DNA from 2 places in the Variimorphobacter sp. HTMS_6 genome. Region 2 is predicted to be linked to the other one. Evidence: a T-box and tRNA genes for the amino acid it is inferred to sense, from the RefSeq annotation. Region 2 holds a T-box; the other holds one or more tRNA genes.
What was found. The T-box of region 2 lies ahead of pheS (phenylalanine--tRNA ligase subunit alpha). A T-box ahead of a tRNA ligase gene usually reads a tRNA of that ligase, here a tRNA-Phe.

Region 1: it has a tRNA-Phe gene. The T-box ahead of pheS (phenylalanine--tRNA ligase subunit alpha) is inferred to sense a tRNA for this amino acid. The anticodon was not compared.

The regions. Positions count from the first base shown of each region.
Region 1 covers NZ_AP046094.1:3,762,593-3,778,449, reverse strand. Annotated here, with positions in the region: gene AC6IWN_RS17065 (ABC transporter ATP-binding protein) at 1-553, shown strand, start outside; gene AC6IWN_RS17060 (ABC transporter ATP-binding protein) at 544-2,319, shown strand; gene AC6IWN_RS17055 (hypothetical protein) at 2,532-3,062, opposite strand; gene AC6IWN_RS17050 (DUF3021 family protein) at 3,230-3,667, opposite strand; gene AC6IWN_RS17045 (LytTR family DNA-binding domain-containing protein) at 3,679-4,116, opposite strand; gene AC6IWN_RS17040 (ABC transporter permease) at 4,124-5,035, opposite strand; gene AC6IWN_RS17035 (ABC transporter ATP-binding protein) at 5,045-5,956, opposite strand; gene AC6IWN_RS17030 (hypothetical protein) at 6,212-6,763, shown strand; gene AC6IWN_RS17025 (sensor histidine kinase) at 7,139-8,566, opposite strand; gene AC6IWN_RS17020 (response regulator transcription factor) at 8,600-9,277, opposite strand; gene tkt (transketolase) at 9,644-11,626, opposite strand; gene fsa (fructose-6-phosphate aldolase) at 11,708-12,361, opposite strand; tRNA gene AC6IWN_RS17005 (tRNA-Lys) at 13,114-13,186, opposite strand; tRNA gene AC6IWN_RS17000 (tRNA-Phe) at 13,207-13,279, opposite strand; tRNA gene AC6IWN_RS16995 (tRNA-Met) at 13,358-13,431, opposite strand; tRNA gene AC6IWN_RS16990 (tRNA-Tyr) at 13,491-13,572, opposite strand; tRNA gene AC6IWN_RS16985 (tRNA-Thr) at 13,603-13,675, opposite strand; tRNA gene AC6IWN_RS16980 (tRNA-Val) at 13,708-13,780, opposite strand; tRNA gene AC6IWN_RS16975 (tRNA-Asp) at 13,883-13,956, opposite strand; rRNA gene AC6IWN_RS16970 (23S ribosomal RNA) at 14,031-15,857, opposite strand, start outside.
Region 2 covers NZ_AP046094.1:2,606,661-2,622,517, forward strand. Annotated here, with positions in the region: gene spoIIIAA (stage III sporulation protein AA) at 1-83, opposite strand, end outside; gene AC6IWN_RS11780 (shikimate dehydrogenase family protein) at 326-1,105, shown strand; gene AC6IWN_RS11785 (YhfM domain-containing protein) at 1,275-1,697, opposite strand; gene AC6IWN_RS11790 (hypothetical protein) at 1,753-2,280, opposite strand; gene efp (elongation factor P) at 2,605-3,162, opposite strand; gene AC6IWN_RS11800 (M24 family metallopeptidase) at 3,274-4,341, opposite strand; gene aroQ (type II 3-dehydroquinate dehydratase) at 4,417-4,851, opposite strand; gene AC6IWN_RS11810 (shikimate kinase) at 4,865-5,383, opposite strand; gene AC6IWN_RS11815 (YqeG family HAD IIIA-type phosphatase) at 5,425-5,943, opposite strand; gene AC6IWN_RS11820 (hypothetical protein) at 6,320-6,652, shown strand; gene mscL (large conductance mechanosensitive channel protein MscL) at 6,729-7,163, opposite strand; gene AC6IWN_RS11830 (class I SAM-dependent methyltransferase) at 7,244-8,254, opposite strand; gene AC6IWN_RS11835 (GNAT family N-acetyltransferase) at 8,484-9,041, opposite strand; gene AC6IWN_RS11840 (PF20097 family protein) at 9,080-9,334, opposite strand; gene pheT (phenylalanine--tRNA ligase subunit beta) at 9,733-12,117, opposite strand; gene pheS (phenylalanine--tRNA ligase subunit alpha) at 12,165-13,205, opposite strand; T-box leader at 13,455-13,667, opposite strand; gene AC6IWN_RS11855 (nuclear transport factor 2 family protein) at 13,828-14,202, opposite strand; gene AC6IWN_RS11860 (response regulator transcription factor) at 14,544-15,218, shown strand; gene AC6IWN_RS11865 (Cof-type HAD-IIB family hydrolase) at 15,468-15,857, shown strand, end outside.

The sequences.
Region 1 (15,857 bases), 1.2 Mb from region 2:
CCTTGTAATGCAGGATGTTTTTCTATTCTCCGATACAATTAATGAGAATGTGAAAATGGGTAACAAAAAGCAAGTGAAACAAGATGATGTACTGGGGGCGCTTGCAAATGCCCAAGCAACTGAATTTATAGAAAGAATGGATAATCAATATGATACCGTTATTGGGGAACGAGGTGTCGGGCTGTCCGGTGGACAAAAACAAAGAATCAGTATTGCAAGAGCACTGGCTAAGAAAACTCCTATCCTGGTTCTTGACGATTCTACTTCCGCCTTGGATATGGAAACGGAGCATATGATTCAGAGCTCCTTATCAGAATTTGAAGTTAGCAAGATTATTATTGCTCATCGTATTTCTGCGGTACGTAATGCCGATGAGATTATTATTCTTGATGAAGGTCGTATTGTGGAACGTGGTACCCATGAAACTCTTCTTCAGGAAAAAGGATATTATTATAAAACCTATATGGCACAGTATGGCGATTATCTGAACAAGAAACAGAGCCATACCTATACAGGTGGTTCATATGCAAAGGAGGTGGCTATATGGCAGTAAATTCAACCAGAGAAGATGAAAATCTGAAGATAGTAAGTAAAAGAGTTACTCTTCTTCGATTATTTCGATATATGCTAGATTATAAGGGTTCGATCGCTTTAGTTATTCTGATTATGTTAGTTACAGTTGGGATCACGACAGCGAACCCACTCATTATTCAATCCGCTATTGACAACAACATCGCAAATAAAGATTTTGACGGTTTGATAAAGCTTGGATTGTTTGCCTTTGGTCTAAATATATTATTTGTTATATTGGTTAAGATTCGTATGTATATTATGGCGAAGATATCCAACAAAATTTTGCTCACAATTAGACAGGAGTTATATACTCATATACAGAAACTAAGCTTTGACTTTTTCGATAGCAGACCTACAGGGAAAATCTTGGCCAGAATCATTGGTGATGTTAATTCATTAAAGGATGTCCTTTCTAATAGTGTTACAACCTTGATTCCGGATTTTATAACGATCTGTTCCGTCGTAACCATTATGTTGATTATCAACTGGAAGTTGGCATTAGCAGCACTTATCGCAGTGCCGCTAATGATGGCTGTGTTGTGGTTCATACAGACCCACTCTCATCATCACTGGCAAACATGGCGCAAGAAGAGCTCAAACTTAACTGCCTTAATTCACGAGGATTTATCCGGCGTAAGAATTATTCAAAGTTTTACTGCGGAGGACGAGGCACAGGAATCATTTGAAGAACTTCTAGTCGATCATCGCAATGCCTTTGTTAAAGCCGTAAGACTCAATGATGCGTTCTTTCCAAGTGTTGATATCAGCTGGAGTATTGGATCCGTAGCGATGTACTTCGTAGCTGTCTCTATCCTAGGTATTAATGCTGGAAGCGTCGGAACCTTGATGGCGTTTGGTATGTATATCACGATGTTTTGGCAACCAATCATGAACTTAAGTAACTTTTATAATTCCTTAATCACCAATATGACAGGTGCTGAGCGTATCTTTGAGATTTTGGATACCGCCCCGCAGCTTACCGATTCAGATTCCGTGTCAGAGCTTCCTCCCATCAACGGCAAGGTTCATTTTGATCATGTATCCTTTGCTTATGATCAGGATTCTAAAGTACTGAATGATGTGAGCTTTACTGTAAATCCTGGAGAGACTATCGCTTTGGTCGGACCTACCGGAGCCGGTAAATCAACCATCGTTAACCTAATCAGCCGCTTTTATGACATTCAGCAGGGCAATATTTTTATAGATGACCACAATATAAAGAATGTTACAATAGAGAGCTTGCGAATGCAGATGGGTATCATGACACAGGAGAATTTTTTATTCTCCGGCACCATCGCAGATAATATTAGATATGGAAAGCTGGATGCAACCAACGAAGAGATTATCGCTGCTGCCAAAGCAGTAAATGCACATGATTTCATAATGAAGATGGAGCTTGGATATGAAACAGAGCTTAAAGAAAGAGGTGCAGGCCTTTCCATCGGTCAAAGGCAGCTTCTTGCATTTGCAAGGACCATGATATCCATGCCGAAGATATTGATACTGGATGAAGCAACCTCAAGTATCGATACGCATACTGAGTTACTTGTTCAAGAGGGTATTGAAGCATTATTAAAAGGAAGAACCTCCTTTGTCATCGCACATAGGCTCTCTACAATCAGTAAAGCAGATCGTATATTCGTCATTGATGAAGGAAGAATTATGGAAGAGGGTTCCTCTGGGGAACTTCTAGAGAAAAAAGGCCTATATTACGACCTCTATATGGCACAGTTTAAGAACCTATAATCCATGACATTGCTATAAAACATACCAATAGGCTTCACAAACTTTATCACTTAAAATAACAAGGTTTTTCCTATAAAATTAAAAAGGAGTGTTAATCCCGAAGAGATCTCGTATAAGATAATCTCAGCTGGTTTTAAACACTCCTTCTTTTATAAATCCAAGCGAACTACACTACATAAATTCATAGTAGTTCGCATTCTATAATTTAATAATTAATAAAAATATAACTCTGCACCGGGATTCGGTTCTGTTTCTTCTTCCAATAGTTCTGAATCCTCAATATCTTCATTCATTAAATCATCAAATGTACTTTGCTTCACCATTTGTTCTTTCTTGTAAAACGAAGTGATTAACACATAACCAAAAACAATTTGAAAAATGGATATAAAGGATGCATTACCAAAAATCTTGTAAACTGGCCACACTAATCCATTCATATTAGGCATATTGGATATTATATACATCGAGGAAAGATAGAGCGCCGGTATTCCCAGAATGATAAACCTTCCGCCATTTAATCTCCAAACCCCTTTTTCTTTCGCTTGAATCCATAGATGTTCTAATCCCAAAGCACCCCCAATTGCTGCTGTGATCAGAGCCGTTGAAATAAGCATGTACCATTCTACTTTAAAATTTTCGCTTATTTCCTTAGCATATAAATTCTCAAAATACCCCTTAAAGTACACTGCTATAATAGTTAGAATAATGTAAAACAGATACCTTAACCATGTTTTTCCTTTCATTTACTCCACCCTACCTTCTATATTCCATAATTTGTCTTACACTCTTATATTACTATGTAGTATAAGTAAATTCAAGAAAATTAATCCATGGTTTTATACATTATTTCTCTTTTTTTCAATATTATTATTATATTGCTTCTTTTATTTTACCCACTCGTTAAAAGTCATCATTCCTCCCTGTGTGGATACTTCATCTGTAAATGATGGTTGATGGAATCAGCTGTTTTTTTATCTTGCGTAAAATCAACCACCATAATGATTATATAGACGATTGCAATCATTATGAACATAACTACCACTTCATAAAACTTATCCATGGTAAGCCACTTGAAGTAAAACCCACCTCCGATTACAACTAGATTGACGTAAAGATAGTGGAAGGAAAATCTTATAATCATGATTCGCTTGGTTAATACAGCATGATTTATATAGAGTACATTTCCCATGGAACAAACGGCTGCTATCGCGATTATTTGCCATAATATATCCACTGTAATATTTGCATTACCATTAAAAATTGTGATAAAGGTTGCTGTACAGATGGACATTCCAGCCATGATATAGGAAAAGATCTTAATCATGTTTTTTATTGTATATACAAACATATTCTTACCTCCTAAAGACCAAGCTTTCTTTTAAGCTCTGGTACATATTGTCTTGAAATGACAACTTTTTCTCCGTTTAGTAAAATTGCTTCAAAACGCCCAGAGTATGCGGGGCTTATACTTCTTATCTTGGTTACATTTAGAATCACTGATTTTGACGCTCGAAAGAAATCAGTATTTTTATAATCATCCTCTATTTCATATAACTTTAACCGGGTTTCATATACGTTTTGCTTGCAATACATAAACACCTTATTATCCACCCCTTCAAAGTAATACACATTGATGGGATCTATCATGGTAATATTACCGTCCTTTACTCCGCTCAGTTTTTTTTGTCCCATCCTTAAGTCCGATATTACTTTTAATACATTCTCGTCCATAACCTTGCAGCGAATAATAATCTGATCTTCCTCTTCTGGATTTGGCTCTTCGATTATAATCTTCATAGGGCTCCTATCTTTTCATAACATTTCTTCTTCTCTGCAAAATCGTAGAGATTCCTATAAAAATTATACCACTTATCATCAGAAATGCTATCTTAAATCCATCCGAAATTATGTCATTCTGGTATGTCAACGTCATCCCCATATACTCCTTATATTGATCTATTACCTTCTGAGGACAATTCTCAAATGTCTTTATTAAAATATCAGAGGTAAAAAGATCTCGAAGAAAAGACGATCCATGTACCATCGGAAAGCATTTTAACACCGTTTGAACTTTATCCGGAAGCATTCCCATCGGCAGATAGATTGCAGACATAAAACCTACTAATGTTCCGATAATTGTTCCTAACCCGGATAATGCACTTTGGGTGTGCACAAAGTTCAATATGAAGAATACCATACATGAAGAAGTAAAGACATTTAAAACAATATAACAAAAAATTTTAAAGAACTGTGTAGCGGATAAAATGTCTGCACCAATTACTGAAAAATAAACCTCCCCCACAAATACCGTTAGCACACACATAATAATAGCCATAATTATTGCAGCACTAATATATCCAAGCACAAATATAATTCGATTCACCGGTGATACATAGAAGCTACCAAGCTTCTTCTTTACCTCATCCTCCACCATAATTCCTATCATGGATAAAGTGATTGTAACGGAATTTACAACAACGATACCGCCAAGTGTCCACAGCATTACTAATTGATTTGCATTGTCACGGTCTGCTACCTTATCTCTTGTGCCGCCATAGTGATTTAATAGATCAACAACACCATCTGCATTCATTTTTCCAAGGAATACAACCATTAACCCGATAATAATAAGCATAGATAGCAAGGAAAAGAATATATTTGATTTATCCCTGATGTAAACTAAGATGTTTCTTTTTATTAATCTTAATAAAAGCATAATTACCTCCTATAAACTCTTTCCTGTTATATTTAAAAATACATCATCCATGGTTCCCTGAATTACCTCAAAAGATTTTAGATTGTCTTTAACATGGTTCAAAATCTCCAGCCCATACATAGTATTCGGAATTATTACATGAATATGGTTGCTCTTATCTAGATAATCTATATTGGATTTATGTAAATCCTCCTTCAGTACATCTAGATCCTCCGGCACGAGCTTTAATATATCATGAGCATATGTTTCCTTTAGCTGTGGTGGTGTTCCTGTAGCCACCAACTTGCCTGCTTCCATAATCGAGATATATTGTGCTTTTGCCGCTTCCTCCATATAATGAGTCGTTAAGAACACCGTCATGTTTTCCTCTTTTCTCAACTTCTCAATACTTTCCCATACCATCTGTCTGGTCTGAGGATCCAAACCGGTAGTTGGTTCATCCAGAAAGAGGATTTCAGGACGGTTCATCAATGCTTTTGCTATCTCGCATCTTCTCTTTTGCCCACCGGATAACTTACGAAATTGCCTTTTCATCAAGTCTTCGATTCCTAGAACCTCACTCACATATTTAAGATTCTCATGAATCACCTTACTGCTTTTGTGATATAAGGCTGCTCTGGTTAACAAATTTTCTTTAATTGTAAGGTTTTCATCTAAGGTATTATCCTGAAATACAACTCCAATTTTTTGTCGGATCATCTTATCCTCTTTCCCTAATGTATGCCCACATATATTAACGTCCCCTCCGCCGCTGTTAAGTAATGTACATAAAATATTGATGGTTGTGGATTTCCCTGCTCCATTTACTCCTAAAAATCCATAAAGCTCTCCCTTTTTAACTCGAAAGCTGATATCGTCAACTGCTTTTACTTCTTTAAAATATCTCTTAAGATTATTTACTTGAATGATATCTTCCATAATTACCTCCATTATTAATCTTCTATGATTATATTATCCTTTTATTGGATATTCAATATCTCTACCAGTAAGATGCAGAATACGTAGGTAAGATGTATAATTATATAGATAACCTATAGTAGTAGTTCAATAACACTTTAATAACAGCATGAGTTTACGCATAATTCTGCATATAATATCTTTTCGTCTTATAAATCACCTTTTTTCTACATTTGGATATAATTATACTGTAAAGACTATTTAATAAAGGGGAAATTTATGAAGAAGCCGGTAATTATTATACTAGCTGTTGCAGCCGTATTAATAACTGCCCTGTCAACCGCATGGGCTAAAAATTTTTACATTACTTTATTAATCGCAGGGTATAGCACCTCCGATGTTAAGATTATTGATACCAGTCATGATGAAAATGATAAAGAATTCAAAGTGATTAAAACTACCTCGAAGGATAAATCAGATACTCTTGCTATTCTAACTAAGAATTCATTTGGAATCTGGAGTGTTACACAGAAACAAGAAAAACTAGACTCCAAGCCAATCTCTACGATCGGTTGGGTTAATAAAGGTGAAGTAAAACGCTTTGCATTTAAGGATGGCGGAGTAATTGAAAATGAATGGAATATAGTATACAGTGGTAAAAATGCAATAAAATTAATCCAATTTGATCCCGGTCAAATACCCGAGAATGTCACCGTTAATATTCAGCAAAATGGTTCCTCTTATCTGATTCATTTAATATCCTTTGCTGATTCAAATACTTTAAGTAAATTTGATGTTCCTGCCATATTAACGGATAACGGCTGTCTCTAATCAGAATAACAAAATGCTGTTGTAAAATACATTTCTACTAAGAAAGAATGTTGTCTACTAACATTCTTTCTTAGCGATTAATACTTTACAACAGCATACTATAGAATACTGTATAGAGTCAGATAATTAAATCTTATTACTCGTATAACCTGCAAGTCATTCAATTTGGAGTATTATATATGTCTCAATAAACTTACGAGTACCCCGTATATTTTAACTAACATTTGTGTATTCGGTATATCTCCACAAGCTTACGAGTATCCCGTATATCTTAACTAGCATTTGTGTATTCGGTATATCTCTACAAGCTTATATATATCTCGTACGAATTCTTTACGAGGTTTTCCCGGAACATTCTCTTTTTTGGTATATATTTTAATATCTTCTCTTCGGAAGGGTAATAATAAAGCTAGTACCCGCCTTAAACTGGGTTCTAATTTTAATTCTTCCTGTGTGTGCTAAGATAATCAACTTTGCCAGTGATAAACCTAAGCCGTGCCCGCTGATATTTTTATTTCTTACATAATCCGAACGGTAAAAACGATCAAATATATGATCGATATCCTTTTTCTTCATACCAATACCGGTATCCTGTACGGTAATTACACAGTCATCATTGATCTTTTGACATTGGATTGTTATTTCATCCCCATCCTGTGTGTATTTTATTGCATTTTCAATAAAGATGCGGATCGCTTGCTTTAATGATTGCTTGTCACCGTATACAATCACATCCTCCATAATTGGATTACTGATAATTCTATTCGTTGCCACCAATTTTGTTTCTTTAACCATATCTTCCACAACTAGTCTCATATTAAAACGTCGTTTGTTTAGTTTTAAGGTTTTCATATCGTGCCTTGATAAGAATAATAATTTCTCTACCAGATCCTGCATTGATCGAGATTCATTCTGAATGGCCTCAATGGATTCATGCAAAACCTCTTCATTTGTCGTTCCCCATCTACTTAAGAGATTTGCATACCCTTGCACTACGGCGATTGGAGTACGCAGTTCATGTGATGCATCTGATACAAACTGTTTTTGACTTTCATACGAAGTTTCCAGACGATCTAACATAGCATTGATTACATTTGCTAAATCTTTTAACTCATTCTTTGTCCCTTCTACATTTAACCTCTCACTATCTAGATTGTTCACCGTCAAACGATTCGCCGTTGCTGACATAATCCGAAGTGGTTCAAAAAGCTTCTCATCGCTTCTTCTTCCGCTTCTTAATATGAATATAACAATTACAAGATAGAGAATAATCAACTTCCATAGTAAATTAAAAAAGTTTAAATAGCTCCCTGTTAAATCAAAATTAAATTCGGCTAAGTAATGCTTTCCATCCACCGTAAAGTTTTTATCTTGGTCGATAACTAATATATTGTTTTGGCTTTTTCTATTAAAGTGAATTCCATATAGGAACTCCATATTTTTATTTGCTTCCTTATCCATATCACTATAGATTTCTGTCTTCGTCTTCTTATCAATAATTCGAACAGAGATTCCATTGATATAATAGGGGTTAACAATCCCGTCAACCCCTTTGTTTGAATAAGCTTTAACAACTTTATCAGCCATGTTCTCATAAGTATTTTCCTCTGTATACATATATAGAAAGAAAAATCCTATCATTAGCAAAATTCCATATAGGAATAATAATTTGAAATAGGATACGGAGATTCGAAATGCCATCGATAACCGGAATTTACTCAATAATTCTTCTTTTTTCTTTCTAAATGGAAGAACAGTTTTCCTTAATATAGTTCGTATCAGCTCAAGCAGCTTTTCACCCATAAAAGTTCTCCCTTTTCGTTAAGTAATTTATCTTCAATCCTTTATTATATAGCCCAACCCACGTACCGTTGATATTAAGCGTATTCCGTATTTTTCATCTATCTTCTGTCTCAAGTAACGAATATACACATCTACAACATTGGTATCACCAAAATACTCGTAATCCCATACATTATTGAGAAGCTGCTCTCTTGTCAGTGCAGTATTTTTGTTTCGTATTAAGTATTCCAAAAGTTCATATTCCTTCTTCGTCAATACCAATTCTTCCTCTTTATATAATGCGCTATGACTTTTTATATTTAGTTTTAAATCACCAATTTGAAGAATTTCACTTTTGTTCTCCTCTTTTTTCGTTTTTCGGTTTAACGCAACACGAATTCTTGCTAAAAGCTCTTCTATTGCGAACGGCTTTGTCATATAATCATCCGCTCCCATATCTAATCCAGCCACTTTATCCGTTACATCATCCTTGGCAGTAAGCATAATAATGGGAACCTGAGATTCCAATCTTACTCTTCGGCATACTTCGATACCACTTAGACCGGGAAGCATAATATCTAGTACAATTAAATCTATATTATTATTTAGCGCTTTTTCTAATCCTAGTCTGCCATCGCCGGCAAGCTCAACCTCATACCCCTCGTGTTTCAGTTCCAACTCCAGAAAGCGGGCAATTTTAACCTCATCCTCAACAATCAATATTTTAGCCATGTATATCCCTCCATACTTTATATTAATAAACTTTCTTATTCGTAGATGCAACTCTCTGCTTCTATTATATACAACATCAATTTCTCCAAATGAACTTTCTTCCTCCATTGTATCGGTTATAATCATTTTTTTCAATATAAGGAAATTAGAATTTCATTAGAAAGTAAATATGTAAATATATTGATCGAAGGAGCCTACTTACAATTTCATAAAAACCCTACCTTAGATGAGCAAACTATGTAAACTAAGTATGTACGCTGCATATGTAAGTACTACAACATAACTTAAATAATGATCATATTACAAGAAAGAAGCCGCAGGAAAAACCTGCGACTTCTTTCTTTATTTCTATTCTTTTTTTAATTATTATAATACGCTTTTTACTGCATTTATTACATTCTCAGTAGTAAATCCGAATTTCTTAAAGAGAATACTTGCAGGAGCAGATGCTCCGAAGCCCTTCATAGTAACTGTTGTTCCGTCAAGACCAACATATTTACCCCATCCAAAATCGGATGCAGCTTCTACCGCTACTCTAGCTCTAACGCTCTTAGGAAGAATACTTTCTTTATATTCAGAAGACTGTGCCTCGAATAAATCCATAGAAGGAATACTTACTACTCTAACATCTACACCTTCTTTTGCAAGCTCTGCCTGAGCATTTACGCCAAGTTCAACCTCAGAACCACTCGCCATGATGATAGCATCCGGAACATCTTTCTTGGAAGGAGAGATTACATAGCCACCCTTCAATGCTTCTTTTGAGGAGCCCGGGAGCTGTGGAAGGTTCTGACGTGTAAGCACTAAAGCAGTAGGTGTCTTTGTTGAAGATACCGCATAGTACCAAGCAGCATTACACTCTGTAGCATCAGCCGGTCTAAATACGGTAAAGTTCGGTAAAGAACGAAGCATAGCAAGCTGTTCAATTGGCTCATGTGTTGGGCCGTCTTCACCTACACCGATACTATCATGTGTAAGCACGAAAGTTAACGGCAATCCCATTAGAGCTGATAATCTTGCCATCGGTTTTACATAATCGCTGAATACGAAGAATGTTGATACATATGCTCTAAGTCCGCCGTGAATAGCAAGACCATTACCCATCGCTGCCATCGAAAGCTCTCTAACACCGAAATGAAGATTGCGGCCTGCATAATTATCCTTCGAGAAATCTCCCATATCACTCATATATGTCTTAGTGGAAGGAGCAAGATCTGCTGCTCCACCAATTAAGTTAGGAAGGATATTCTTAAGTTTATTAATAGCTAAACCGGAAAGATTTCTAGTAGCTTCCGGCTTATCTGCAAATGCCCAGAATTCTTCATTATCAAGTAATTTCTTTGGAGCATCTTCATCATGATACTGTTCCCATAACGTTTTCAACTCAGGATAAGATGTGCTGTAATCAGCAAATAATTTATTCCAAGCTTCTTCCGCTTTCGCACCATTATTTGCAAGTTCTTTGTAGTTTGCATATACTTCATCCGGTACGAAGAAGTCTTCCTGGCTTGGCCAACCAAGCTTCTCTTTTAAAGCTTTAACATTATCTGCTCCAAGAGGCTCGCCATGTGCACTTGCAAGACCTTCTCTAGGGCTACCATGACCAATTTTAGTCTTAACTGTAATCATAGAAGGTCTGGTTAAATCAGCTTTTGCTGCTGTTATCGCTGCACCGATCTCTTCAAGATTGTTACCGTCTTCAACGGTCAAAGTCTGGAATCCGAATGCTTCAAAACGCTTCGCTACATCTTCAGTAAAGGCGATATCTGTGCTACCTTCGATTGATATTTTATTGCTATCGTATAATACGATTAATTTTCCAAGACCAAGTGTACCAGCAAGTGACATTGCTTCTGATGTAATACCTTCCATCATACAACCATCGCCACCAAGTACAAAGGTATAATGATCAACAACCGGGAAATTCTCTTTGTTGAATTTTGCAGCGAGATGTGCCTCAGCCATAGCCATACCAACAGCCATACCCATACCTGCTCCCAAAGGACCTGTAGTTGCCTCAATACCAGTTGTGTGACCATATTCCGGATGTCCTGGAGTTAAAGAATTCTCCTGGCGGAAATTAGATAAATCTTCTGTTGTAAGACCATATCCGAATAAATGTAATAAAGAATATAGAAGCATGGATCCATGTCCACCGGATAAAATAAATCTGTCTCTATTAGGCCATTTTGGATTTGCAGGATTATGGTTCATTTGTTTACCCCATAATTCATATGCCATTGCAGCTGCACCAAGTGGAAGTCCGGGATGTCCAGAATTTGCCTTTTGTATACCATCTGCGGATAATACTCTTATCGCATTTACTGACATGGTATCGATATTACTCATTTTTGTTCCTCCTTAAATCACATAGATTTATTATTTAAGATTTCAAAACGTTCGAATTCCGGTTATTACACTAAAGTTTAATTATTCACCAAAGACAGCTTTATAATCCTGAACGAATTTCTCAATACCGGATGTTGTTAAAGGATGCTTTGAACTTTGCTCAATTACGCTATAAGGAACAGTTGCAATATCAGCGCCTGCTAAAGCACATTCTGTTAAGTGAATCGGGTTACGGATACTTGCTGCAATAATCTCTGATTTAATGTCATAAGTCTCGAAAATCTGAGCGATAGTTGCGATTAACTCAGTACCAGGCTGAGAAATATCATCTAAACGTCCAACAAAAGGAGAAACAAATGTTGCGCCTGCTCTTGCAGCTAAAAGCGCTTGATTAGCAGAAAAGATAAGTGTTACATTTGTCTTAATACCTTCGCTTGCTAATACTTTTGTAGCTTTTAAACCTTCTAAGGTCATAGGAATCTTAACAACCATATTAGGGTGGATTTTTGCTATTTCTCTACCTTCAGCAATCATACCTTCTGCGTCTACAGTTGTTGCTTTAACTTCACCACTGATTGGACCATCAACGATGGAAGCAATTTCTGCGATAACTTCTGCAAAGTTTCTTCCTTCTTTTGCAATTAAAGAAGGGTTTGTTGTAACACCACAAATTACACCTAAATCATTTGCTTTCTTAATTTCCTCGACATTGGCTGTGTCAATAAAAAGTTTCATAACTTACCTCCTGTGATAGATGCTATTCAACCAAAACTCCTCGAACCCTAAATTGGTCGTATAGCTTGTCTTAAAGTATTGTTGTGACTAAAAATAAGTCAAAGTATCCGTCTAAAACATAGACCTAAAGTTTCGGAACTTCGCCTAAAATATATTAAGAAAAGTACTCCTAAACAATTGAGTTACTCTACTTATTTTTTGCTCATATATTACTAAATATACTATATAATTGAAGACAATACAATGCACATTTTTACTACACTTTTATAAAAAATAACCAAAAAATTATCCACTTAGTCAATTCAATATACTAATTCGTATATTAAAATAACTTTTTATGTAAAACCTACATAAAATTGACCTATTGATTATTCAAATTACGATAAAATAATGTCATTTTTAAGTATCTATATCTCTTATAATTCGAATAACCGATACTCATATTTTTTACTCTATTAATATTCTTATACTGGTCTAAGATTAGATTTAATATTATACCTATCCGATTTTCTTTACAAGAATCTCATTCGCTATTGATATAGTAAACCGTCAGTTACTAATATATTGTACCTTTTTATAGATTCATGTATAACAACGGTTTATATATAACACGTAAATATATTAACTGCATTATTCTACAATAATATATTATTACAACGAAATAAAGCCTGCGATCATTACATTAATATAAATTGCAATAAAAAAAGAGAAGAATATTATCTTCTCTTTTCATTCTCTTGTTTAATTAATAATGAGACATCCGGGGTTCGAACCCGGGACACCATGATTAAAAGTCATGTGCTCTACCAACTGAGCTAATATCCCATGCTTTATTCCAAGCAAAATGCCCAGAGCCGGAATTGAACCAGCGACACGAGGATTTTCAGTCCTCTGCTCTACCAACTGAGCTATCTGGGCAAGGTCAAAATCGTGTACCATTGGATAAAACGCTAACTCCGTTGGTTTACGAAACTATTCGATTGAAATAGTGTTAAATTGCGGGGACAGGATTTGAACCTATGACCTTCGGGTTATGAGCCCGACGAGCTTCCAGACTGCTCCACCCCGCGACAATTTTTTTAAACCTGTATTACTTTTTTATATTTATTACTTACTGGCATTAAGCCAATGGATGGAGAAGGATTCGAACCTTCGAAAGCGTCGCTAACAGATTTACAGTCTGCCCCCTTTGGCCACTCGGGAACCCATCCAAAATTAATATCAACAATATTCAGTTGAAAAGCCGATGATCGGACTCGAACCGATAACCTGCTGATTACAAGTCAGCTGCTCTGCCAATTGAGCCACATCGGCAATATCTAAAACCAATACGATATTGTATTGAGTGGGACCTATAGGGCTCGAACCTATGACCCTCTGCTTGTAAGGCAGATGCTCTCCCAGCTGAGCTAAGATCCCATGGGATATTGGTTTATAAAAAATGTTACTAAATGATTTTATATAAAAATGAATCAATTGTCAACCCTTTTTTGAGATAACAATAAGTCTTTTTAGACTTAACGACCCGGAAGGGACTCGAACCCTCGACCTCCGCCGTGACAGGGCGGCGCTCTAACCAACTGAGCCACCAGGCCATATTGACTTTAACCTACACTAGAAAATGTTTCATCCATTTACGAACGTTTTGTTCGTTTACTGTAAACCTTTTAAGGTCAAGCCCTCGACCTATTAGTAACAATCAGCTACATACGTTACCGCACTTCCACCTTTGTCCTATCTACCTGGTAGTCTTCCAGGGGTCTTACTAGCTTATGCTATGGGATATCTTATCTTGAGGGGGGCTTCACGCTTAGATGCCTTCAGCGTTTATCCCTTCCAAACTTGGCTACTCGGCCATGCCATTGGTATGACAACCGATGCACCAGTGGTTCGTCCAACCCGGTCCTCTCGTACTAAGGTCAGCTCCTCTCAAATATCCTGCGCCCACGCCGGATAGGGACCGAACTGTCTCACGACGTTCTGAACCCAGCTCGCGTACCGCTTTAATGGGCGAACAGCCCAACCCTTGGGACCTACTACAGCCCCAGGATGCGATGAGCCGACATCGAGGTGCCAAACCACTCCGTCGATGTGAACTCTTGGGAGTGATAAGCCTGTTATCCCCAGGGTAGCTTTTATCCGTTGAGCGATGGCAATCCCACTTTATACCACCGGATCACTAAGTCCTACTTTCGTACCTGCTCCACCCGTCGGTGTCACAGTCAAGCCTTCTTCTGCCTTTGCACTCTTCGAATGGTTTCCAACCATTCTGAGAAGACCTTTGAGCGCCTCCGATACCCTTTCGGAGGCGACCGCCCCAGTCAAACTCCCCACCTGACATTGTCCACCAGCCGGATTACGGCTGAATGTTAGAAATCCAGTAACACAAGGGTGGTATCCCAACAGTGGCTCCATTGTAACCAGAGTTACAACTTCACAGCCTCCCACCTATCCTGTGCATGCATTACCGGATCCCAGTATCAAGCTAGAGTAAAGCTCCATGGGGTCTTTCCGTCCTGGCGCGGGTAACCAGCATCTTCACTGGTATTTCAATTTCACCGGGTGCATTGTCGAGACAGTGCCCAAATCATTACGCCTTTCGTGCGGGTCAGAACTTACCTGACAAGGAATTTCGCTACCTTAGGACCGTTATAGTTACGGCCGCCGTTTACTGGGGCTTAAGTTCAAAGCTTCGGATTGCTCCTAACCTCTCCCCTTAACCTTCCAGCACCGGGCAGGCGTCAGCCCATATACTTCACCTTACGGTTTTGCATAGACCTGTGTTTTTGCTAAACAGTTGCTTGGGCCATTTCTCTGCGGCCTACTTGCGTAGGCACCCCTTCTCCCGAAGTTACGGGGTTATTTTGCCGAGTTCCTTAACAATGCTTCTCCCGTCGGCCTTAGGATTCTCTCCTCATCCACCTGTGTCGGTTTACGGTACGGGCTTACATAGAACAATAGCGGATTTTCTTGACGGCATGGGTTCGGAAGCTTCACTACTTTAAATTCGCTCCTCATCACACTTCAGTAACATCCGGGGGATTTGCCTCCCAGACTAACCTTTGTGCTTGAACCGGTTTTTCCATTCCCGGCTCTTCCTACCCTTCCGTGTCCCCACAGTTCTGTCTATATAAGGTACAGGAATATCAACCTGTTGTCCATCGACTACGCCTTTCGGCCTCGCCTTAGGTCCCGACTTACCCGGGGCAGATCAGCTTTACCCCGGAAACCTTGGATATTCGGCCTAGAAGATTCTCACTTCTATCTCGCTACTCATTCCGGCATTCTCTCTTCTTAAATCTCCACGCCTCCTTACGGTAACGCTTCGTCGTTTTAAGAATGCTCCTCTACCAATTACACACGTAGTGTAATTCCACAGCTTCGGTGACGTGTTTTAGCCCCGGACATTTTCGGCGCAGGACCTCTCGACTAGTGAGCTATTACGCACTCTTTGAATGTATGGCTGCTTCTGAGCCAACATCCTAGTTGTCTTCGA
Region 2 (15,857 bases):
TTATCGAACTCAATATTTAGTTTTCCTAGTATCGTCCTAAGCTTTAGTGAGAATATCTTTAGTAGCTCGTCTTTCGTATTCATACAGATCCCCCTCCCCCTTTGACCGCAGGATAGCTTATCCTATTTCTGTTAGAACAATATATTCCCTGAATAAGAAAATATTCCGATAACCGAAAAGAAATAAATTGCAAAATGATTCTGCATATATTATTCTGTTTAATAAGATAAAGCAGGAAAGCAGCAGATAAGTTGGATGAGATAAGAGAAATTTGCTGTGAAATTCACTATGTTCCTGTATTATAACGAACAAGGATGGTGCAAGAATGAGATACGGATTAATAGGAGAAAAATTAGGACACAGCTATTCAAAGATTATTCATGAAAAGCTGGCAGATTATACATATGATTTGATTCCATTGACAAGAGAGGAATTTGTTCCGTTCATGGAGAAGAAGGATTTTACCGCCATCAACGTTACCATTCCCTACAAACAAGAAGTTATTCCTTATCTGGATGAACTTCACCCGCTAGCACAGGAAATCGGCGCCGTGAATACCATCGTCAACAAAAATGGTCATTACATTGGCTACAATACTGATTTTTACGGTTTTCGTTACATGCTCCTTCATAATCAGATTGATATATCGGGCAAAAAATGCTTGATTTTGGGTACCGGTGGAACCTCCCATACCGTTCACGCGGTTCTAAAACATCTTGGAGCAAGCGAGATTTTCATCGTTAGCCGTACGGATAAAGATGATACCATTATATCCTACGAGCGTTGTTATAAAGAGCATACAGATGCAAAAATCATCATTAATACCACCCCGGTTGGAATGTATCCGAACATGGATGCTTCCCCTCTGGATCTGACCTCGTTCACTCAGTGTGAGGGAGTAGTAGATGCCATCTTCAACCCACTAGATACCATTCTTACTCAACAGGCAAAAGCATTAAACATAAAGGCAGTTACCGGGCTGGAGATGTTGGTTGCGCAGGCGAAGCAGGCAATCGAGTATTTTCTGGATAAAGAACTGGAGGATTCGTTGATTGAGCAGACCTATCAAGAATTGCTTGAGATTATAAAAAACAACAACAGGTAAATTGACCGTGATAATCTTAGTCAATTTACCTATCCTATAGTTATTAATTCAACAATTGTATAATAACTCAGTATGTACCAGATGCATATTAAAGTACTGTATACTGAATTTTTACCGTATACTTACACAATATACGATTATTAATCAATGAAATACCTTTAGATTCATTTTATTGTGTATTCTTTCCCTTTATCTTTAGGATCTCTTTCAATTGCTCTGTGCAACGGATCGGAATCGAATACCCTGTATAATCATTTCCGCAATACATATACATCCCGCGGGAGAAGTTCGCATCAACCCACAAGTATAATATCATTACTCTTTTATTCATCCGTGTTATTTCTAATACGTAATAAGGATCGGATACATCAAGTAATCCACGGATTTTTCTCGATTTTCTGATCATCCTTGAAAATACTTCTAATGATTTTTCATCATGAAACGATATGATAGGTTTACCTTCTGCGCCATTAAACCCATTCGCCTTAAAAACATCTACGCTTTGATATTCATCAGGGTTATTATAGAATGCCACATACCAAACTATTGCTACTATAAAAACTGCAATCATTAAGACAAACCTTCGCTTCACAATATCCCCCCTAACTAAAACCATCATCAACGCAAACAATAACTTATTTCATCATTTATGGTAACTTATTAAAGAGTTTATTTTCCTGTGGTACTATCTTTCCATTAACATCATATAGCAGGATATTCTTACAATTTGGCGGCACTATTTGTACAAACGGATTTTTTTCATCAATGTTCACTGTTATTGTCTGATCATCCCATTTTACGACCATCCTTGCAATTTTTTGCTTATTCATCGACATAATTACAATTCCATTATTGCCACAGGGAAATGCATCAACATCAAGTTCAATATCCCCTGTCCCTCCTCCAGCATTAAAAAAATATCCGATCGAAATCCCATCCCTCTTTTGATATATTGAAAAGGTATGATTCTTCTTGGCTTTATCATAAAAAAGCATGGCTATCAGTTTCTTATCGATCTTTTTATTTACCTGCCAGGATGCATCTACTTGTTGTGATTTTCTTGCATCCTTTTCTACTGCTTTGGCTGAAATACCAACATTCCCATATAAGCATACTCCTAAAACCAAACTAACTACAGCTAGAATCCCAACTATAATTAAAACCCCTTTTTTCATTGTCAACCCCACATATTATCTTATTAATCTTAAGTATATTACCTTTGTACATACTGTTATTATACAGTATAACTCTATTCAAATCTACCAATATTTTCTATATTACTCCACCTTCTCAAAATGATATTCGTTCAGACAATTTTACACATGAAAATGCGTAATTCAAGACAAAACCAATCAATTATGCAATATTTATGATGTTAGATTTATATCAAACAAACTTATGCTAACTCTCATGGTTAATTCAAAACACAAAAAAGCGCAATCCTAAGAAAAACTTGATTTTCTTAGGATTGCGCTCATATTAATCTTTGTGATATGTGGTTATACTCTCTTCATGTATTCGCCGGTTCTTGTGTCGATAGAAATCTTATCACCCTGCTCAACGAATAATGGAACATATACAGTTGCACCAGTTTCGACAATTGCAGGTTTGGAAGCACCCTGAGCTGTATCACCTTTAAAGCCTGGCTCTGTTTCCGTAATAACAAGTTCTACGAATAACGGAGGTTCAATAGCAAATACCTGTCCACTGTGGGAAAGCATCTTAACCATCTCGTTCTCCTTAACGAACTTAAGGGAATCGCCGATTGCTTCTTCGTTCAAAGCAAACTGGTCAAATGATTCAACGTTCATGAAGTGGTACAATTCACCATCATTATATAAATATTGCATATCGTTTCTTTCAATATGTGCCTGTGGGTATTTTTCCGTAGGACGGAAAGTCTTTTCAACTACACCACCATTTTTAATATTTTTTAATTTCGTTCTAACAAATGCTGCGCCTTTACCAGGTTTAACATGTTGAAATTCTATAATCTGATATACGTTGTTATCCATCTCAATTGTCAAGCCGTTTCTGAAATCGCCTGCTGATACCATACTAAAAAATCCTCCTTAAATTGACTACTCTTAAGTCTATAATAATCCATGATAATTTGCAACTGTTTTTTTGTGTAAGCCCAAAAATCCGACTTAAATGGCGTATGTCATTTATAACTCAATTAAATTCTTCCAGGAATTCGTAAAGTTCTGACAACCATCTTCTGTTACAACCACGAGATCTTCTATTCTGACACCTCCAAAGCCTTTGATATATATTCCAGGCTCTACCGTTTCCGTCATACCTGCTAATATCAGATCTTCTTCACTAGGCGATAATCTAGGATTCTCATGAACATGAAGTCCAACGCTATGACCAAGTCCGTGTCCGAAGCATCCTTCATACCCAGCTTTATAAATGATATCTCTCGCAACCTTATCTACTTCTTTCCCTTTGTAGCCAGCTTTTATAAAGTTTAATGCTGCCATTTGAGCCTCTAATACCGTATTATATACTTCTTTCTGCTTCTCACTCGCTTTTCCAATCACTATGGTTCTTGTCATATCAGAACAGTATCCTTCATATACACAGCCAAAATCCATCGTCAGAAAATCTCCTGATTCGATTTTCTTCTGGGAAGGAACAGCGTGTGGCATTGAAGAATTTATTCCAGAAGCGACAATTGCCGGAAAGCTGCATGCCGTACCCCCTTTTACTTTAAGTAGATATTCAATCTGCGCTGCCACCTCAATCTCAGTCATTCCTGGTTTAATGAATGTTAATATATCTGTAAATACTTCATCCCCGATTGCTTCTGCTTTTCTCATAAACTCAAGTTCCCGAGTAGTTTTTATTCTTCTCAGATTAGTAATCTCATGACCCACAGGGATCATTTCATTTACCACCAATCTATCATGTAAATCATGATAGGTACCAAAAAGCATATCCCATGACTCAAAGCCTAACTTATTTACACCGTCCGTTTTTAGTAAATCATTAATTGCTTCTTCATAACCACCGCCTCCGATGGTAATTACCTCATACCCATCCGCCTCTAGCTCTGCCTGAATCGTATAGCGAAAATCAGTGATAACCGCATGCCTTTTATCCGTGATATACACATAACCGGTTTCACCTGCAAAACCGCTGATATAACGCATATTGTTTCCATTTGATATTAAAATCGCATCTAGGGAAAGCTTTTCTAATACATCCTGTACTCTTTTAAAATTATCCATGTTGTCTACCTATCCTTCTCTGTCTTAATTATATGTATTTATCTTATCCAATCTACTTTCTGTTTTATGCAGTGCTTAAGCCTTCAATCTAAGTATTGCATCGATCGCAAATAGATACCCCTGAAGACCAAGTCCTGCAATTTGTCCGTTACAAACCGGTGCCGTTACTGACGTATGACGAAATTCTTCTCTTTGATGAATATTGGAGATATGCACCTCGATCTTCGGTGATGTGATGGAGGCTAACGCATCTCGTATTGCGTAACTATAATGAGTGTATGCACCGGGATTAATCACGATACCGTCCACGTCATCATGATATGCCTTCTGAATTCGGTCAATAATCTCACCCTCACTATTACTCTGAAAGGTTTCAATCATAATATCTTCTTCCCTTGCTTTCTCTTCTAAAAGCCCTAGTAAATAATCATAATCCTGAGTTCCGTATATTCCTTTTTCTCTTATTCCTAAAAAGTTTAAATTCGGCCCATTCAATACCAAGATTCTCACTGTTCTTCCTCCTTTAAATCACTCTCATATATGATTCCATAATAAGATTTACAATTTCATCAATTGATCTCCCATCCGTTGCAATAATCTTATGAGCTGCTTTTTCATAAATTGGCGTTCGGATGCTTAGCATTCTCTCCACTCTTTGATCTAGTTCTTCTCCCTTTAGGAGGGGTCTTGTAGCATCACCCTTTAATCGCTGCACCGTAGTCTCTTTGGAAGCCTTTAAAAACACAACAAAACCCATTTTCTGAAGCAATTCACCATTTTGCTTACGAAGCGGCAATCCACCGCCGGTGGATAGAACATGATTTTTGATATCCATGCTCAGTTCCTTTAACAGTTCTGTCTCAAGATTTCGAAAGTACTCTTCCCCATGAAGTGAGAATATCTGATTAATGGTATTCCCAACTTTCTTTTCAATCATCTGATCCGAATCACAAAAGCGATAGGATAATCGCTCAGCCAGTCTTATACCGACGCTGGTCTTTCCGGATCCCATAAAACCAATTAAAATAACATTATGTTTCATAACGTGTACCTCATTTGACGAACCGAATGGTTCTTTTATCTTTATTGTTGGCTGATCTTCCCTTTTGCCAAATCTTTGCGATAGTAATGTAATACAATTCGTTCTAACTTACGCTTTAGAACAATCTGAATTTCTTCCTTCGGGTGAATTGGTTTCACAAGATAGGTTAACATTCCAATTCTATTTGCACCAAATACGTCGGTAAACAGTTGGTCTCCGACAAATACCGTGTTCTCTATCGTAGTGCCCATAATCTTTGTGGCTCTGATATAACTTTTTTTCGCTGGTTTATTGGCCTTCTGAATATAATGTGCCCCAATTTTCTCGTTGAATCTACGCACACGTTCTCCGCTATTATTTGATATCAGGCAGGTCTCAAATCCAATCTTCTTTAATCTTGCAAATAATGCAATGGCCCGTTCGGAAGCATCTGCACCATGTTCCACCAATGTATTATCAATATCAAACAATATCCCACGATAACCTTCTTTATAAAGATTTTCATAATCTATATCATAGGATGTCTGTGCTAATCTCTTCGGATAAAACCTTTTTAACATGTCGTAACTCCTATTCCTTTTTGAAATGTATTTTATCTTATTTTGCTCAAATATCACTATCCTAATCTTCATTCATTATAGCAATCGTTGGATTAATGTACAAGAAAAATCTATATTTATCCAACTAGGCTGTTCCTTGTAAAATAACAAATACTTTCCCATAAATTATTTTAATTCTAAAAAATGTACCCGAAATAGTCTGACAAATAATAGAAACATTAATTGCAAAACGTAGTAAATTTCTATATAATAGCAATGTACAAGATATATTTCTTATAATAAACATTTATATTGATAGGATAAAACAGTTTGTGCCTGTATAATCCTAAGCTCACTTTATATGCGCTCAAAACGCGCGCAGGAATCGAGGTTAACTATGAAAGAAAAGATTATATCAGCTCTAGGATTATTAGGATGCGGTGTTATCATTGGAAACATTAAAGCTTTTGATTTACAAGCATGGACATATTATATTAGTATTGTTCTCATCGTGAGTGGCACCTTAATCATTCTTCTTAATACAAAGAAAATGAACAGGCAAAATTTAATCACCTCAGGTTTAGGCATATTAATATCTGGCACCATCAGTGTTATCTTATCTCATTTCAAACTAGGAATTGAAGATAGTATTTCCTTCTATTTTACTATTATATTGCTTATTTTAGGGTTTTGCATCACCTTGATTGGTACTGTTACCAATGAAGATTAATAATACATAAAAAGAACGATGTTATCTTATTGAAAATATAATTATTATCAATAGAATAACATCGTTCTTTTTAATATTATTGTGAAATATCTGCTGTACACTGAGGACATTTAGTGGCAGCGATATTGATATCAGACATACAACGTGGACACTGCTTCGTTGTCGGCTCCGCTGTTGTATCCTGCTTCTTAATTTTATTCAGCCATTTCACCACAAGAAACACAACAAAAGCCATAATTATAAAGTTAATTGCTCCGGAGATAAATACTCCGTATTTGATTACTGCCGCCTTATCCTTTACTGCTTCCTGCAATGTATTATATGGTTTTCCATTCAAAGCGATAAACCAATCGGTAAAATTAATTTTACTGGTAACAACACTTAGAATTGGCATAATCACATCGTTTACCAATGAATTCACCAGTCCACTGAAAGCTCCTCCAATAATGATGCCTACCGCTAAATCAATCATATTACCCTTAAGTGCAAATTTTTTAAATTCTTTTAGCATCTCTTTCCTCCTTATGTAACTTGAAGCGACTTTTATAGTTAAGCTACTCTTCTTCCCTCGTTAATATTGTCATTAACCTACTAAAACCTACGAATTGAAAATAACCTTCTTGGTTGGCGATTGTTGAATGCATTTGGTACATTATTACGTGGTATGTTAACTCTATTATTACGCACATTGGTATTCGGAGCAAGATTATTATCCTTTTCCTCAGTTTTAGATTCCACAGCTCCGTTCACTTCAGTATTTTGAGCAATTTTAACTGAATTATTCATATCATCTTCATCTTCTTCGCTATCATCGACGCCTTTTTGTTCAATGATGTTCTTTCTTGCTATATAAAGATAACGACTAAACTGTTTGATAAAATCTTCATAAGACATAGATTCGCCAATCGATGTTGATACAGCACATTGATAATAAAATTCCATATCATTTTGCAGGAATTGTTCTTTATGTTTATCAATTACTTCTCTTTTATGTTTTAAAAACTCAAAATGCTGTCTTGTATAATCAACGGCAAGATAAGGAATTTCAACCTTTTTCAATGCTAGTGCAAGATCGGTGGTATCTGCATTTCTACTAATGCCTTTCATCTGTCCTTCGCTATAATAGGTCAGCAATAATCCGTTTGGTTTTAACCAAGTATAAAGTTGTTCGACAAATCCTTCCACATCAAGAGTGTAGCAAATGGAATCGATAGAGATAATTGCATCAAAGGAGTTCGGCGGATATACTTTTTCTCCGATTGCGCCCTCATCAAAGATAAGGTCGTCATTGCCTGCAGTTCGCTTCTTGGCACTCGTTATGGCATTCTGTGAATAATCAAATCCATACACCGTAGTCCCTGTTTTTAACGCGATATATTCTGCCATCTTACCATTACCGCACCCAATCTCCAACACACTGTCATCAGGCTTTAAGCCGGATACAAGTAACAAATCATCAATCTGCTTCTTATCACTAAAGCCATCTTGGGAAAAATCAATTCCATGAGTTTCTAGACAGTATCTTGAAAAAATCTCATTGTCCTCGACCATCTTATAAAAATCCTCATACTCTTTATTAAACAGCAGCTTCGCTTTGTCCATACAGTCATCTCCTATATTATCAGCTATCATTATTTATATGATTCAAATATGAGTTTTGATAACAGGGATTATATGAGAAAATTCCTGACAATAGGATATACTAAGATAATGAAGATATCCTTATCTTTAATCTAGACTTCACCTGGTGCTACTGTCATACCCACGAATCCTGTTGTGGACCTTACTTTTATCAAAAAACGGATGAATAACTGTGTGAAATGTCACATAGTTATTCATCCGTTATCTTCTTCTCATAAACAGCACAATCATAGTAGCTTCCGTCCTTGCGAATTCCAACCCCATATTCATACTTCAAAAAATGCATACCTGCCTTTTGCATTACACGACCGGATGCGATGTTTTGTACATCATGCTTTGCTATGATACGCTGATAACCCACCTCATAAAAGAGAAAATGCATCACCACATGAAGCGTTTCCGTCATAATTCCTCTACCCCAGAATTCCTTCCCTAAACAATATCCAACCTCACAGGTCAAGGTGGACTCATCAGTAAACTCTACACTTATTGTTCCGACTGCCATCTGTTTTAACTTTAATTCAATCGCCCACACATAAGTACTATCCCTCTGATAAGAGCTTAACCAATACGTAATCCTTCTTTGTGACACGTGGACATCCTGATGCGGCCCCCAGGATAAATACTTACAAACCTCCGGATCTCCTGACCAATTACGATACATATCTTCAGCATCATCCAACTGAAATTTTCGAAGCTGTAATCGCATTGTCTCAATAGACTGTGTACCCATATGATGTAACTGCATTTTCTCACCTCTAAGAAAATACCTATACAGGGACGAACTCAATTATGACTGATGAATGTCGATTCATTCGATAGATCCATAATTAATTTGTTGCACTCTGAACACACATATGCTGTGTGTTTTACCCTAATCTCTTCGCAGGGTACTAATACAATTCCATTCTTCTTTTCGATATTTTTATTCGATAAAGTGAAACGTATTGACTCACCTTCCGGAAGCCAATACAAGCCTCCACTCCCTCTGGCGCAAACATCTCCAATTTTCATATCCTTACCACAATATGGACAATTCATCTTTCTATCACCTCACCACTTTTAAAAAGTTTCAAGTAAAAAAGTTCGAGTTGTTTTATATAAATTTCCAGTAAAAAAGTTCAAGTTGTGCTATATAAATTATGATATCACAATATGGATTTATAAGCACCAACATTTACATTATATGGCTGCTACTATAAAAAATTTTTTAAACCATACATTGCTATTAGGTATTGTCAGTATATTATGATCTGATAAAGAAACAAGCGTCCTATTATTAAGATTTGGCACTGATTCAACCTAGCCATAATCAAACTAATTGGACACTTGTTTATTCTTTGTTATATTTATTGTATATCTACGAATGGATACCCTTAATTTGTTATATCTACTCGTTCATGCAATTTATTGTTATTATCATACAATCAGATAATCTCTTACTTTCTGATCTCAAGACCCTTTGTAGCTAAAATAGCAAGTAACTCATCCACCATCGTCTGGATTTCCTGGCCCTCAAGCGTTCTTTCCTTTGAACCGAATTCAAAGCGAACTGTAACACTCTTCTTGCCCGGAAGAAGCTTTTCATCCTCAAAGATGTCAACCAAACGGTATCCCTGAAGATATTCAGACTTATATTCCTGAACATAGGACACGATATTCTCATAACGGAGTGCCTTATCTGCTAAGAGACTTAAATCAATGGTCACACCCGGATATTTGGATACTTCACTGTAACGAAGACTTTCTGCTGCAACATTCTCAAGAATTTCTACATCAATTTCAGCAAATGCAACATTAAGTTTCTTATCGATTTTATTCTTGATCTTAGGATTAATTACTGAGAAGAAACCAATCTCTTCCCCATTTACAAGGATGCTTGCGCTATTTACCGGATGAACATAATTGAACTTTCCAAGCTCTTCTTTAGCCTGATAAGTCGGTACCATATTCTTGATTGCAGCTACTATCTGCTCAATAATCTCTTTGCATTTAAAATAAATCTCTTTATCGGAGAGCTTCTTGCTTGCAATTGCAATACCAAGTCTCTTTCGCTCATCGCAAAGTCCATCTGCTTTTAAACCATCTGCAACACGGCCGATTTCAAACATTCCCATCTCGGGATAGGTATCTGCATTCTTTGCAACAAACCCTAACAGAGAAGGAATTATAGTAGAGCGGATGGTATCATTCTCGGCAGTCACCGAGTTTATTACACGAATATTCGGCTCAGTTGCAATGCCTAATTCTTTATTGGTTTTACTCTCATACCAGATATAACTGTGAACCTCATTCATCGCATAACGCTCGGATAAGATCTGCTTCATACGATATTCGTTATCTCTTGCCACATCATGACGAACCGGTGTTAAAAAGCTCTTCGTGGATTGAATCTCAAAGTTATCATAACCGTAGATACGGGTAATTTCTTCTATGATATCTGCTTTGATGGTAACATCCTTGGTTGCTCTCCAGGATGGAACCACAACACTGAATTCATCACCTTTACGGGTAAGTCCAAAACCAAGTGCGGTAAGTGTTTCCTCAATTTGGTCGGAGGAGATATCAATACCGGTATACTTATCTACATAAGCCTTATCAAATTCAATCGTAATCGTATCATAATGCTTTACATACTCATCGGTAAGGGAAGAGGTCACCTGTACACCAGGATCAATATCCTGTAATAACTTCACAAAGCGTCCGATTGCAGGTACAGTAAGTTCCGGATCAATAATCTTCTCATATCTTGAACTTGCATCCGTACGAAGTCCAAGACGTGTTGCTGATTTACGAACGGATACACCGTCAAAGTTAGCAGACTCTAATAATACGGAATTTGTATCATCTGTAATCTCAGATAATTCACCACCCATAATTCCGGCAATTGCAACCGGTTCTTTCTCATCACAGATAAGAAGTGTATCATTATCTACTTTACGTTCAACACTATCTAAAGTTAAGAAATTAACCGTATCAGGATATGTCTTAACACGAATTTTTGACACCTTGTTATTGTCAAAGGCATGCATCGGTTGACCAAGCTCCATCATCAGATAGTTGGTAAGGTCCGCAAGTAAATTAATCGGTCTCATACCACAATAGGTAAGGCGGATTTTCATGTTGATTGGTGATTTCTTCTCTGTAATGTTACCAATTGAAAGACAACTGTAACGATAACATTTATCCACGTTTTCTACCTTTACATCAATTCCCGGCAAATTCTTATAAATACTGGTATCTACAACATCAAGAGGCTTTAACTCTCTCTTTGTTAATACAGCGATTTCTCTTGCAATTCCGTAATGTCCCCATAGATCAGGTCGGTTCGTTAAGGATTTATTATCCACTTCAAATACGGTATCATCAAGCTGCATAAAGGTCTTGATATCTGTTCCAAGCGGATAGATATCATCTAGTATCATTAAACCAGAATTTTCATCGCTAACGCCTAATTCCTTCTCGGAGCAGCACATACCATGACTAATCTCTCCTGCAATCTTTGCTTCCATGATCTGCATATCTCCAACTTGGCCGCCAAGTTTTGCAAAAGGAACCACTGCACCCACAAATACATTCGGCGCACCACATACACAACCTACCACTTCGCTACCGATATCAACTTTTAATAAGTGAAGTTTCTTAGAGTTTGGATGATCGTTGATTTCAATAATCTTACCAACAACAACATCCCTAACCTTCGTTCCATATTCATATATATCTTCAACCTCAGCAGTGGATAATGTAAATCTGCCGATTAACTCTTTTAAATTTATACCGGATAAGTCAGTGAATTCTGAAATCCAATTCATTGATATTAACATTCTTCATTTCCTCCATTCTTTCGCTCAAAGCGACATCTAATCATTCTCTACACTGTAAACTGCTTCAGCTGTTTTAAATTACCACTGTTGAATAAGCGGATGTCCTTGATGTTATATTTCATCATCGCAAGTCTTGTTAATCCCAAACCGAATGCGAAACCGGTGTATTTATCAGGATCAATACCACCAAGACGAAGTACGTTCGGATGAATCATACCGCAAGGAAGGAGTTCAAGCCAACCGGAATTTTTACAGGTCGGACAACCGGAGCCACCACAGATTGCACAGTTGATATCAAGCTCAAATCCTGGTTCCACGAACGGGAAGAAGCCTGGTCGCAAACGAACTTTTACGTCTCTTTGGAACACTTCAGTCAAAAGAACCTTCATGAAGTAAATCAAGTTGGAAATGGAGATATCATCACCAATCATCATACCTTCTAATTGGAAGAAGGTGTTCTCATGGCTGGCATCAATATTCTCATTACGGAAGCATCTTCCCGGGAATAAAACCTTTAACGGTTCACCCGGCTTAGGAGCGCCGTATTTTCTCATAATCGTATTCTGAGCTGCTGAGGTATGAGTCTTAAGTAACTGACCATTCTCAAGATAATAGGTATCAGTCATATCTCTAGCAGGATGGTTCTTAGGAATATTAACGCCCTCAAAGTTGTTGAACTCAGTCTGAATCTCGAGGCCATCTTCAATAATGAAGCCCATCGTCTTAAAGATATCTTCAATCTGCTTCTGAACGATGGTTATCGGATGCATGGTTCCAACGGCCTTTTCGGATGGAATAGAGAAATCATAACGCTCCGTGTTTTCAATCTCTCTTAAATATTCCTGTTCCTCCAAGGTTTTCTGATGATTTACGATAGCATTTTCAATCTCATTCTTAAGCATATTCACCTGCATACCTGCAGTCTTTTTTGCTTCCACATCCAGGTTACGAAGATCCTTTAACACTTCGGTCACAAGACCCTTTTTACCAAGGAAGGCAACTCTGATTCGTTCCAGCTCATCTTTAAGCTTCGCGCTGTTCAATTCATTTTGAAACTGCGCTTTGATTTTCTCTAAATTCTCTAACATTTTCATTCCTCCTAGATTTATTTTCCCTATTACTCATTCTAATTGATCATTTCAACATCATGTAAACTACACTATATCCACAGCATAGGATTTTTCTCGGTACTTTATCCACAATCTTTTCTGTGAATTCCCGTTTATACACATTAAACTGTATAAAGTTTACGTACTTCATCCAAGCGGGAGCGGGTTGCGATTGAAATATGATACACATTTCTTGTCACAGAATTGCATAAAAAAAGCCCCCGTCTCCAAAGGGACGAAAGCATCGTGGTACCACCCAAATTCAAGCCTCAAGCAAGGCTCCTCAAAAGTTATAACGGAACTGAACCGGCCTCTCTTTCAAAAGGCAACTCCGGTGCCGAACTTCGCGATATATCCGAACCCTGAACTTGCTCTCAGCCGGTGACAAGTTCTCTCTGGTGGGAAAATATATGCTACTGAATTCACCATCAATGTTGATATCTATTTTTATCCTATATTAATCGACTATAATCCCATTGTCAAGAGTAGGAATAAAAAATCTTGCAATTTCATAGCTTTCTAGATTTACCCGAATCATCTAGACTTACTCCATCGCTAATTTTGCATTTTGAATTACTTTCATAATTTTTAGTCCACACTATTATTTTTGATACGGTTGAACATGTTCCGCTTTCGATTGAAATTCCTTCACTGATATAATTTCATTCCTATCGTTGAATTCAATAATTGATACACCATCAAATCCAGCAACATTATTCTCATAATCACATTCAAAATACCATTCCACCATAAAGACATTATCCTGGCTTAGAATCTGCTTTATTCTCCACTCCAGCACACTTCCAACCATATTCCATTCAGAGAACCACAACATTAACTGCTTAACCCCATTGTATTCCGGTCCATAGCATTCACTATAATAGATATCAGAATGAAAATAACGCTCTAAATTTGATGCATCCTTCTTCACCCAAGCATTAAAATAGCTTCTAATTATTTCTTCTCTTTCTCGCATAATTACCTCCCAGAAATCTTTCTAATGTTATTACTTTTAATGTGCTACTTATTGTATTAATAGATTAATGTAATACTTGTTTTTAACATATAACCTTGCTTCTTTTCATTATTTATAAGTTAATCCGCAAAATTCTACCCATATAATACCATGTTGTGTATTTACTTACAACACGCACAATAGTGGATAACATATATTATTTAGTTACAGTAAGACAAAGGATAAATCTTATCGAAATATTGAAATTTATTCTTTGGTATTTTATTCAAAATATGATAATATTTGTATAAATGTACATAAAAACTACACATCAATTTATTAGGATGAACAAGGGTGATGAGATGGAATATAGTTTACTAATTGTAGAGGATGAGAAAAACTTAAGAAGAGTAATCTCCGACTATTTTATAGCGAGGGGCTTCCATGTAGATACAGCAACTCATGGATTAGAATCACTGAATTATATTAATCAAAGGATTTATGACATTATTATTCTAGATATCATGATGCCCGAGATGGATGGCATCGAAGTTTGCAAGTATATCCGAAAAAAATATGATGTACCGGTGATTTTTCTTACCGCCTTGTGCAGCGAAGAAAGCATCGTGGGTGGATACGAAATAGGGGCGGATGAATATATGACAAAACCTTTTTCCCTCCCCGTTCTGGAAGCAAAGATACAGGTACTGATTAAGCGTTATCGTGGATTGCTGGTTCAAAATGGAGTCATACGCATCAACGAGCTTCTCATCGAGCCCTCCAAAAGGATGGTTTCTGTCAATGGCCTGGTAATAAACCTGGCACCCAAAGAATACGACTTACTAATATATCTAATTGAAAACAAAAACCAAGTACTATCACGGGAGCAGATTCTTAACAGAGTATGGGGTCCGGAGTTCGAAGGCTATGACAGAGCAGTTGATACCCATATTAAGAAGCTGCGTTCTGCACTAGGAGATAACAGTCATCCTATCACCACAATTATTAAATCAGGTTATACGTGGAAGGAGAAGTAAAATTGATAAATTTTATACCTAATTCAGTTTAATGGAAGTCAGCATCATGCTGATCTTCCATTTTATTCTATAATTTTGTTCTATAATCTTTTTCATTATTCGGTTATCCTAATATATTTCAATATAACATTTTTAATATTAACCGATGAATAGCTCATTTCTCCCTTTCCCATCGTGTCATATTATGTTAGAATAGAGACTAAATGAAAAGTAGCAGTTGACATTCGCATAACGTTAGGAGTTGCACACATGGATACTAAAATCATATTTTTTGACATAGACGGAACAATTTTAAGTCACAGAAATTCTAAGATACTCGACAGCACAAAAGCAGCGATTCGCATGGCTAGGGAAAATGGCCATCTAACCTTTATAAATACGGGGCGTACGTATTCCGAAATAGATGATGAAATTAAAAATGTCGGTTTTGACGGTTATGTATGCGGTTGCGGAACCTACATATCGCTTCACGGGGAAGTGATGTTTCATCAAAGCTTAAGCAATGAACTTTGCAAAGAAATCGTTGAGGATGCTCGCCGCTTCGGGATTCAGTCAGTTATAGAGGGTACTGACACTATTTATTTTGATAAAGAATATGAACATCCGTTACTTATTGAACTTAAAGATAAATTTACGAAT